2 regions of the Methylobacterium sp. Leaf87 genome follow, and region 1 is predicted to be linked to the other one. Evidence: predicted binding sites of a transcription regulator. Region 1 holds the regulator's gene; the other holds the start of a gene.

Region 1 (4,324 bases):
CCGTCTCGGCGGTGCCGTCCACGGATTGGCCGGGCGTGCCGTTGAGCAAAGTGCTGACCTTGAAGCGGTAGCTGCGCCCGTCGGCGCTCTCGAAGGTGGTGTTGCGCAGGTCCGAGATGCGGCTGCCGGTCTCGCCGCTTTCCAGCACCGTCACCTGCCGGGTCTGCATCGTGTAGCCCTTGCAGGCGTCGCCCGAGAAATCGATGACGATGCGCCCGCGCGCGCTCTCCACCGCCCGGGTGCCGCCGCTCTGGGCGAGCGACAGGTCGTAGACCGCGCGGTGGCTGGCGAGGGGCACGGGCTCGGCGGCCGACGCCCCGCTGGCGGACAGGATGAGGCAGGCCGTGGCGCGGGACAGACGCATGAAGTCTCCTGCCGGGGGGTTGGCGGGGTCGGACCGGCGCACCGTTCGGCACGCATGGACTGCCCGTCAGATAGGCCGCCCGTCACCCACCGGCAATGCGAGTCCCTCGCGGCGGAGAGAGCCGGGCACGGCTTTGCGAACTCGTCCTTGCAAACCTGGGTTTGCAAACTTGGCTTTGCAAACTTGGCTTTGACGGTGAAAACCCCGTCGCCCGCCCGGACGCGGTCAAGGCCGCTCTTGCCTCGGACTCGGGCGCTCCTGTACGGTTCGACCGTCGCCGAAGAGAGCCCGAGGCGAACGTCACCTGTCCGGTCCCGGGACCTTACGCTGCGGAGCTCCGCCGCCGGTCCTTCGCGCCCGTGATACATGCGGTGATCGGTGCACGATGTCGGAGGGGGCGATGACCGAAACGGTTCCGAGCTGGTCGGACGAGCGCGTCGATCTCCTGCGTCGCCTGTGGCAGGACGGCCTGAGCGCGAGCCAGGTCGCCACGCAACTCGGTGGCGTGACCCGCAACGCCGTCATCGGCAAGGTCCATCGTCTCGGCCTGTCCGGCCGCGTGGCGAAAGGGCCCGACACCCTCCCCCGCAAGAAGCCGGCCCGCGAGGGCGCGGGCCAGGAGCCCGGACAACCGGAATCCGCGGACCACGAGACCGGGCATCGGGACACCGAAATCCAAGGGCTCGGCATCGATGCCCCCATGCTCGGGACCGTGGGCCGGGACAGCGAACCGTCCGGAACCGCGGCGGTCGAGGCCGGATCCGTCGTCGCGATGCAGCCCGCTCCCGCGGATACGCGCGCCGCGCCGGTGCCCGTGGCCCGGATCGAGGCCGTGGGCTTGGCGGCCTCGCGCAGGGTCACGATCATGGATCTGCGCGAATCCATGTGTCGCTGGCCCCTCGGGGACCCGACGTCGCCCGATTTCCACTATTGCGGCGACCGCGCCATCACCGGCCTGCCCTACTGCACCCACCACGCCCAGATCGCCTACCAGCCGGCGGCCGAGCGCAAGCGCGACCGCAGGGTCGGCGGATTTCGCTGAGGCGATCGCGATCGTCGTGCCGCCGGGAATCCGAGCGGGTCATGCTCCGCGCTTGCGGCCGGCGCGTCACTCGGTGCCGGCGAACATCTCGTCGAACGAGTAGCCCGAGCCCCGGACCGTGCGGATCGGGTCGCTCTGCCGGGGCCGGTTCAGGGCCTTGCGCAAACGCCCGACGTGCACGTCCACGGTACGCTCGTCGATGTAGACGTCGTGCCCCCAGACGCCGTCGAGCAGCTGCTCGCGCGAGAACACGCGCCCGGGACTGCGCATGAGGAATTCGAGGAGCTTGAACTCCGTCGGACCGAGATGGATCTCGCGGCCCTCGCGGCGGATGCGGTGGCTGAGACGGTCGAGCTCGATGTCGCCGGCCACCAGCAGGTTGGCCACGTGGGCCGGCTTGGCCCGGCGCAGGAGCGCGCGCACGCGGGCGAGCAGTTCCGGCACGGAGAACGGCTTGACGATATAGTCGTCGGCCCCGGTGCCGAGGCCACGGATGCGGTCGCCCTCCTCGCCCCGGGCCGTCAGCATGATCACCGGCAGGCGCTCGGTCTCCCGGCGCGCCCGGATCCGGCGGCACAGCTCGATCCCCGACAGGCCGGGCAGCATCCAGTCGAGCAGCACGAGGTCGGGCACCTGCTCCTGCATCCGCAGGTCGGCCTCGTCGCCGCGCGCGGCGGAATCGACCTCGAACCCTTCGGCCTCGAGATTATAGCGCAACAGGAGGGTCAGGGCCTCCTCGTCCTCGACGATGAGGATCCGCGTACTCATCACAACCGCCCGCTCATGCGGCCCGGAACCCTGCCCGACCCATGGCGGGGCGGGCAGGGCTCGAACCCTTGGTCTTTCGCGCCCTCGACGAGGGCTCCCCTCAGGCCCCCGTGGTTAGGCCGAGGGGCGGCATGTCCACCGTGGCGTAGTTCGAGGCGTCGTTCTTGGGACGATCGCTCTCCGCCAGGCTGTTGGCGCCGGTGACGAGGTAGTGAATCGTCTCGGCGATGTTGGTGGTGTGGTCGCCGATACGCTCGATGTTCTTGGCGACGAACAGCAGGTGCGTACAGAACGAGATGTTGCGCGGATCCTCCATCATGTAGGTCAGGAGCTCGCGAAACAGCGAGTTGTACAGGGCGTCGATGGCGTCGTCGCGCTCCCACACGTCGAGGGCCGCCTTGGTGTCGCGGCTGGCATAGGCGTCGAGGACGTCCTTGAGCTGCTCCTGCACCAGGTCGCTCATGTGCTGGACGCCGATGACGATCTTCTGCGGCTGGATCTGGTCCGCGATCGCCACCACGCGCTTGGCGACGTTCTTGGCGAGATCGCCGATGCGCTCGAGGTCGTTCGAGACCCGGATCGCCGACACGGTCTCGCGCAGGTCGATGGCCATGGGCTGGCGCCGGGCGATGAGCAGGATCGAGCGCTCCTCGATCTCGCGCTGCAGGGTGTCGAGGCGGTGATCGGCGGCGATGACCGCCTGGGCCAGGGGCACGTCGCGGCGCACGAGGGCGTCGCTCGCCTCCGTCATCATCTTCTCGGCGATGCCGCCCATCTCGGAGATGGACCGGCGCAGGTCTTCGAGGTCGGTGTCGTAGGAACTGACGATGTGGTCGGGCATGTCGCACTCCTCGGTCAGGTCTCGTTCGGGGAAACCTGCCACAGGGCGGGGTGGGGCGGGCTGCGGCGGAGGAGCCGCCCCCTCTCCCAAGAAATCAGCCGAAGCGGCCGGTGATGTAGTCCTGGGTCTGGCGCTTCTCGGGGTTCATGAAGATCCGCGTGGTCGGACCGAACTCGACGAGTTCGCCGAGATACATGAACGCCGTGAACTGCGAGATGCGCGCCGCCTGCTGCATGTTGTGCGTGACGATGACGATGGTGAATTCGGACCGCAGCTGCTCGATGAGCTCTTCGATGCGGCCCGTCGAGATCGGGTCGAGGGCCGAGGTCGGCTCGTCGAACAGGATCACCTCGGGGCGCTGCGCCACCGTGCGGGCAATGCACAGGCGCTGCTGCTGGCCGCCCGAGAGGCCCATGCCGGACTGCTTGAGCTTGTCCTTCACCTCGTCCCACAGGGCGGCCTTGCGCAGGGACTCCTCCACGCGCACGTCGAGATCGGCTTTCGGCAGCTTCTCGTAGAGGCGCAGGCCGAAGGCGACGTTGTCGTAGATCGACATCGGGAACGGCGTCGGCTTCTGGAACACCATGCCGATGCGCGAGCGCAGCTCGTTCAGGTCGACCCTGGCGTCGAGGACGTTCTGGCCGTCGAGCAGGATCTCCCCTTCGGCGCGCTGGTCGGGGTAGAGGCTGTAGATGCGGTTGAAGGTGCGCAGCAGGGTCGATTTCCCGCAGCCCGACGGACCGATGAGTGCGGTGACCTGCCGGTCGTGGAAGTTGAGGTTCACGGATTTCAGGCCGTGGAAGGTGCCGTAGTAGAAGTTCAGATCCTTCACGGCGATGCGGACGGGGGAACTCTCGTCCGCCTTGTGGCGGCCGGTGAGCTGCGCGGAGGTAATCCCGTTGGCGGCGTTCATCGGTTGCGGGTCCTTCAGGTCGAACGGGGGCGGGGCGAACGGGGCGCGGATCAGCGCGCGCGCTCGCTCTTGATGACGAAGCGGGCCACGATCGAGAGGGCGAGGATCGTGACGGTGATCAGGAGGGCGCCGGCCCAGGCGAGCTGCTGCCAGTTGCCGTAGGGCGAGAGGGCGAACTGGTAGATCATCACCGGCAGGTTCGGCACGCCGCCCATGAGGTTGGGTGAGAACCAGCTGTTGTTGTTCAGCGCCGTAAACAGGAGCGGCGCGGTCTCGCCGGCGATGCGGGCGAGCGCCAGGATGATGCCGGTGACGATGCCGGCGGAGGCCCCGCGCCACGTGATGGCGGTGATCACTTTGGAGGGCGGGGCCCCGAGCGCCGCGCCGGCCTCGCGC
Region 2 (4,324 bases), on a different contig from region 1:
ATGGCCTGCTTCAGGTCTTCCGGAAGGCTCTTGAGGACCGCGTAGGGGTCACCCGGTATGATGTCCGACTTGAAGACGACACGGAAATCATCAGCCTTCAGAGCCTTACCAGACGCATCCTTGAGCATGCCTTTGGAGGCCATGCGCAGGATGTGATTGTCGGTGTCTGCGTACCATGCATTGGCAGCGACGTCCGCCGTGCCCTGCATGAGTGCCAGGACGGCGTTCTCGTGACTTCCTGCAAAGAAAGTTTTGCCGAAGTGAGAATCGACCTTCACACCTTTCTTGTCGAGAAAAAAGCGAGGCGCGCTGTTGCCCGACGCTGAGTTCGGATCGACCAGCGCGAGGGTCTTGCCCTTCAGGTCTTCGACCGACCGATAGGGGCTGTCGGCACGCACCAAGAGCACGGAGTTATAACCGATAGCGCCGTTGTTGCGGCGTGCTAGCACTACCGGCTCGGTTTCCACGCCTGTCATCACAGCGCGCGCGTAAGAGGCCGGGCCGTAGTACGCAATCTGAATATTGCCTGCACGCTGCGCCTCGATGACGGCCGCGTAGTCGTTGGCGATCCGAAAATTCACCTTCACGCCGAGCTCCCGGGATAGGTAGTCCGCAAGCTTGCTGTATCGCTCGGTCGTCACCGTGGGATTCTCGGTCGGGATCGCCCCAAACGTGAGTTCTGGATACTTTGCTCTCCAGCTTTGCGCCTGCACTGCGACGGGCGCGAGCGCAGCGGTCGCACAGGCGAGCACGAGCAGCATTCTGCGATTGAGCATGGTGTCGATCCTTGTTGCGAGTGAGAACGAGCGCGCGTCAGGCGGCTGTCGCGGTTCGGCCGAGTTCGGCGAACTCGAAGGTTGGCCTTGCGGCGGTCTCGCTGACGACCTCGTTTGCTTCGAGCCCGTAAAGCGTGCGCGCAACGCCATCCGTGAGTTCGTCGGGAGTGCCCTCGAACACAATGCGACCGGCGGACATGCCAACGAGCCGATCGGAATAGGTACGGGCGAGATCAAGCGAGTGCAGGTTGCACAGGACGGTGATGCCGTACTGCTTATTGATCTGCAGGAGCGCGTCCATCACAACGCGGGTGTTCCGCGGATCAAGGGAGGCGATTGGCTCGTCGGCAAGGATGATCCGCGGCTCCTGAACTAAGGCGCGCGCAATAGCGACCCGCTGCTGCTGGCCGCCGGACAGATTCTCGGCGCGCTCGGAGGCGAGATGCGCGATATCGAATTGTTCGAGCGCGGACAAGGCGATGGCCCGATCCGCGTCGCTCCACAATCCCAGCAGCGATCGGGTTAGAGACGCGTGCCTTAGGCGTCCCATCAGCACGTTGGTCAGCACATCGAGGCGCCCGACCAGGTTGAACTGCTGGAAAATCATGGCGCAATCCGCACGCCACATGCGTAAGGCATCCCCCTTGAGGGCCGTGACGTCACGCCCGTCAAAACGGATCGACCCCGATGAGGGCCGCACCAGCCGGTTGATCATCCGTAACAGCGTCGATTTCCCTGCACCGGATCGGCCGATCACCCCAATGAACGCGCCGGGCTGAACCGTAAGATCGACGCCGGCAACGGCGGTGCTTGATCCGAAACGCCTCGTCAAACCCTGAATCTCGAGCATGACCTCTCCAAAGGATGCGAGATCGGCATGGAGCTTCCGCCGACCGTCCCGAACCTACTGCTTCCCGTAAGCATTCAATCTTACAGTTTTATGACGGCCGCATCCCGTCAAAGTATATGATTGATTATTGGGCTCGAAACACAAATCTCCACGCATTCCGATTTGGAATGCGTGGATGGAATAGTTTCGCAATATTGATAGGTAATTCGTCGAGCCGATGGCTGCGGGCGACCGCCGACGGGTCCGAAAATTTCAGAGGCGCTTGCTCGACCTCGTGTAGCTAGGCATTAGGACCAGAGGCGACCGGCTTCGTCCAATCGAAACTTCGGTGCGCTACTATCGGAAAAACCTATGCGCTTTACGCAGCTCCGATCGTTCCACGCCGTCGCCGCGGCCGAGAGCGTTACCGTCGCCTCGCAGACGCTCAACGTGAGCCAGCCCACGCTAACCGCCCAGGTTCGCGCTCTGGAAGAGGAGTATGCCGTCGAACTCTTCGTGCGCGCCAGTGGGCGGCTCCGCCTGAGTGAGGCGGGACGCAAACTTCAGCAGATCACACGGCGCCTGTTCTCGGACGAGGCCGATGCACGCCACTTTCTCACCGAGAGTCGCGAACTCAAGACGGGCAGCATCCGTGTCGGGGCCGTCGGCCCCTTCCATGTCACTGAGATGCTGGTCGCCTTTCACGGCCGCTATCCGGAGATCGAGATTGCGGTGTCCATCGGCAATTCCGTCAGCGTTCTCAGGGACCTGCTGGATTTTAAGAGCGACGTCGCAGTCCTGGCCTATGTCGAGAACGATCCCCGGCTCTGGGTCAGGCAGTACAGCGAGGATCCAATCGTCGTGTTCGGACGTAAGGACCACCCTCTGTTCTCGCGGGAGCGCGACGGGTTGCGCCTGGCCGACCTCGATGAACAGCCGATGGTCTACCGGGAGCATGGGTCCAACACGCGCCGGTCTAGCGAGGCCGCCCTGGCCAAGGCCGGCGTAAGGCCCCGCATCATTATGGAGATCGGGAGTCGAGAGGCCGTGCGGGAGGCGGTCGCGAGCGGGGTCGGCCTCGGCTTCGTGTCCCAGGCCGAGTATATTGGCGACGAGCGGCTGACCTTCCTGCCGGTGACCGATGTAAGAATTGTCAATCACGCGCACATCGTCTGTGTGCGCGACCGTGTCCAGTCGCGGCTGATCGCAGCGTTCGTGGACGTCGCCACGGGCCTGCGGAACTCCAATCCGATCGCCGGCTGATCGCGCGCATTGTCCCGGTGTCGGCGCGTTGCCTGCGAAACAGCTTCGTCACCCAAGCGTTCGTCGCCGTAGATCATACGGGGTCCTCTGCCCGTCACGCCGTCATCGGTTTTTTATATAGCGCTCGTATAAACTATCAATTCGACAAATCGTCAGTGCGAATGCTTTCAGGGCTCGAAGGCAGTTAGGACATGGGATCGATCGTATGCCTGCAGCATGGGAATACTGGAATCCTGTCGGCATTACCTTCGGAGAAGGAGCGCTATCAGGCCTGAGAGACAAGCTCGCCGGACGCAGCTTCTGCTTGCTGACCTACAGCGACCATCCGTATTTCGACACGCTGGTGGAAACCGTGTGCCGCACAGCCGGTACGCCGGCCGTAATCGTGCGTGACGTCGAGCCGAACCCGAGCTTCAGCGGCCTGCACCGAAACTGCGCGGCGTTCGGCCAGGCCTGCACGCCTCCGGAGGTGATTGTTGCGCTTGGCGGGGGCTCAGTCATCGACACCGCCAAGGTGCTGGCCGCCTCCGGCAGTGATTTCACCCGCGTTCAGGCTTTTCTCGAAGGCCGCGCCGGACCCGAGAGTCTTCATCGCCTGCCGATCATAGCGATTCCAACAACGGCGGGTACGGGCAGCGAGGTTACCTCCTGGGCTACAGTCTGGGATACGGGTGCCAAAAGGAAGTACTCACTTGCGCGCCCCGAACTCTACCCTGAGCATGCTATCATCGATCCGACGCTGACGCTGCGTGTGCCACGTGCCCTAACCATGAGCACTGCTCTCGATTCTCTGTCGCACGCGCTGGAAAGCATCTGGAACGTCAACGCCAACCCGGTCTCGGCCAACCACGCGGTCTGCGCGGCTACGGAGATCCTAGATGCGCTGCCCGCGCTCCTCGCTAGGCTCGACGACCTTGCACTGCGCACCCGCATCGCCCGGGCAAGTCTGTTCGCGGGCCTTGCCTTCTCAAATACCAAGACGGCTCTCGCTCATTCCCTGTCCTACTACCTGACGCTCCATCATGGCACGGTGCACGGGATTGCCTGCTCGTTCAGCCTACCCGCCGTAATGCGAAGTGTGATCGGCCACGATTCGGCCTGTGACGCCGTTCTCACGCGCATCTTCGGCGCCGATCTAGCAGCGGGAGCCGACACGCTCGAAGCCTTCCTCAACGGTCTCGGCGTCTCGACCCGCGCCACCGATTACGGGGTTACCGGCGAGAACTGGCGGGCGGCCATCGACGACGCCCTGCTCGGCGAGCGCGGCCGCAACTTCATCGGCAGCCGTGATGCCGTTTTAGCCGCAGCAGCCTGAAGAGAGGATTCTCGAACGTGCCTGTTCACCTGAATACAGACGTTGTTGCTAACGGCCGTTCCTATCGGCGCCCGTCACGCCCGGTGGTGGTGATCTGCATCGATGGATCGGAGCCCGGCTACATAGAGGCGGCCGTCGCGG

The links. The regulator PhoB, encoded in region 1, activates phosphate uptake and scavenging genes when phosphate is short. The targets are predictions, from matches to a motif close to TGTCATNNANCTGTCAT.
Region 2: a site for PhoB is predicted at 1,706-1,722, ahead of phnC (phosphonate ABC transporter ATP-binding protein). Genes of this name have one in related genera too.

The regions. Positions count from the first base shown of each region.
Region 1 is NZ_LMMI01000023.1:156,003-160,326, reverse strand. It holds gene ASF22_RS13130 (cell envelope integrity EipB family protein) at 1-364, opposite strand, end outside; gene ASF22_RS13125 (GcrA family cell cycle regulator) at 765-1,406, shown strand; gene phoB (phosphate regulon transcriptional regulator PhoB) at 1,473-2,174, opposite strand; gene phoU (phosphate signaling complex protein PhoU) at 2,275-3,015, opposite strand; gene pstB (phosphate ABC transporter ATP-binding protein PstB) at 3,110-3,928, opposite strand; gene pstA (phosphate ABC transporter permease PstA) at 3,979-4,324, opposite strand, start outside.
Region 2 is NZ_LMMI01000047.1:2,170-6,493, forward strand. It holds gene phnD (phosphonate ABC transporter substrate-binding protein) at 1-776, opposite strand, end outside; gene phnC (phosphonate ABC transporter ATP-binding protein) at 814-1,626, opposite strand; gene ASF22_RS18860 (LysR substrate-binding domain-containing protein) at 1,978-2,868, shown strand; gene psrA (iron-containing alcohol dehydrogenase PsrA) at 3,074-4,183, shown strand; gene phnA (phosphonoacetate hydrolase) at 4,201-4,324, shown strand, end outside.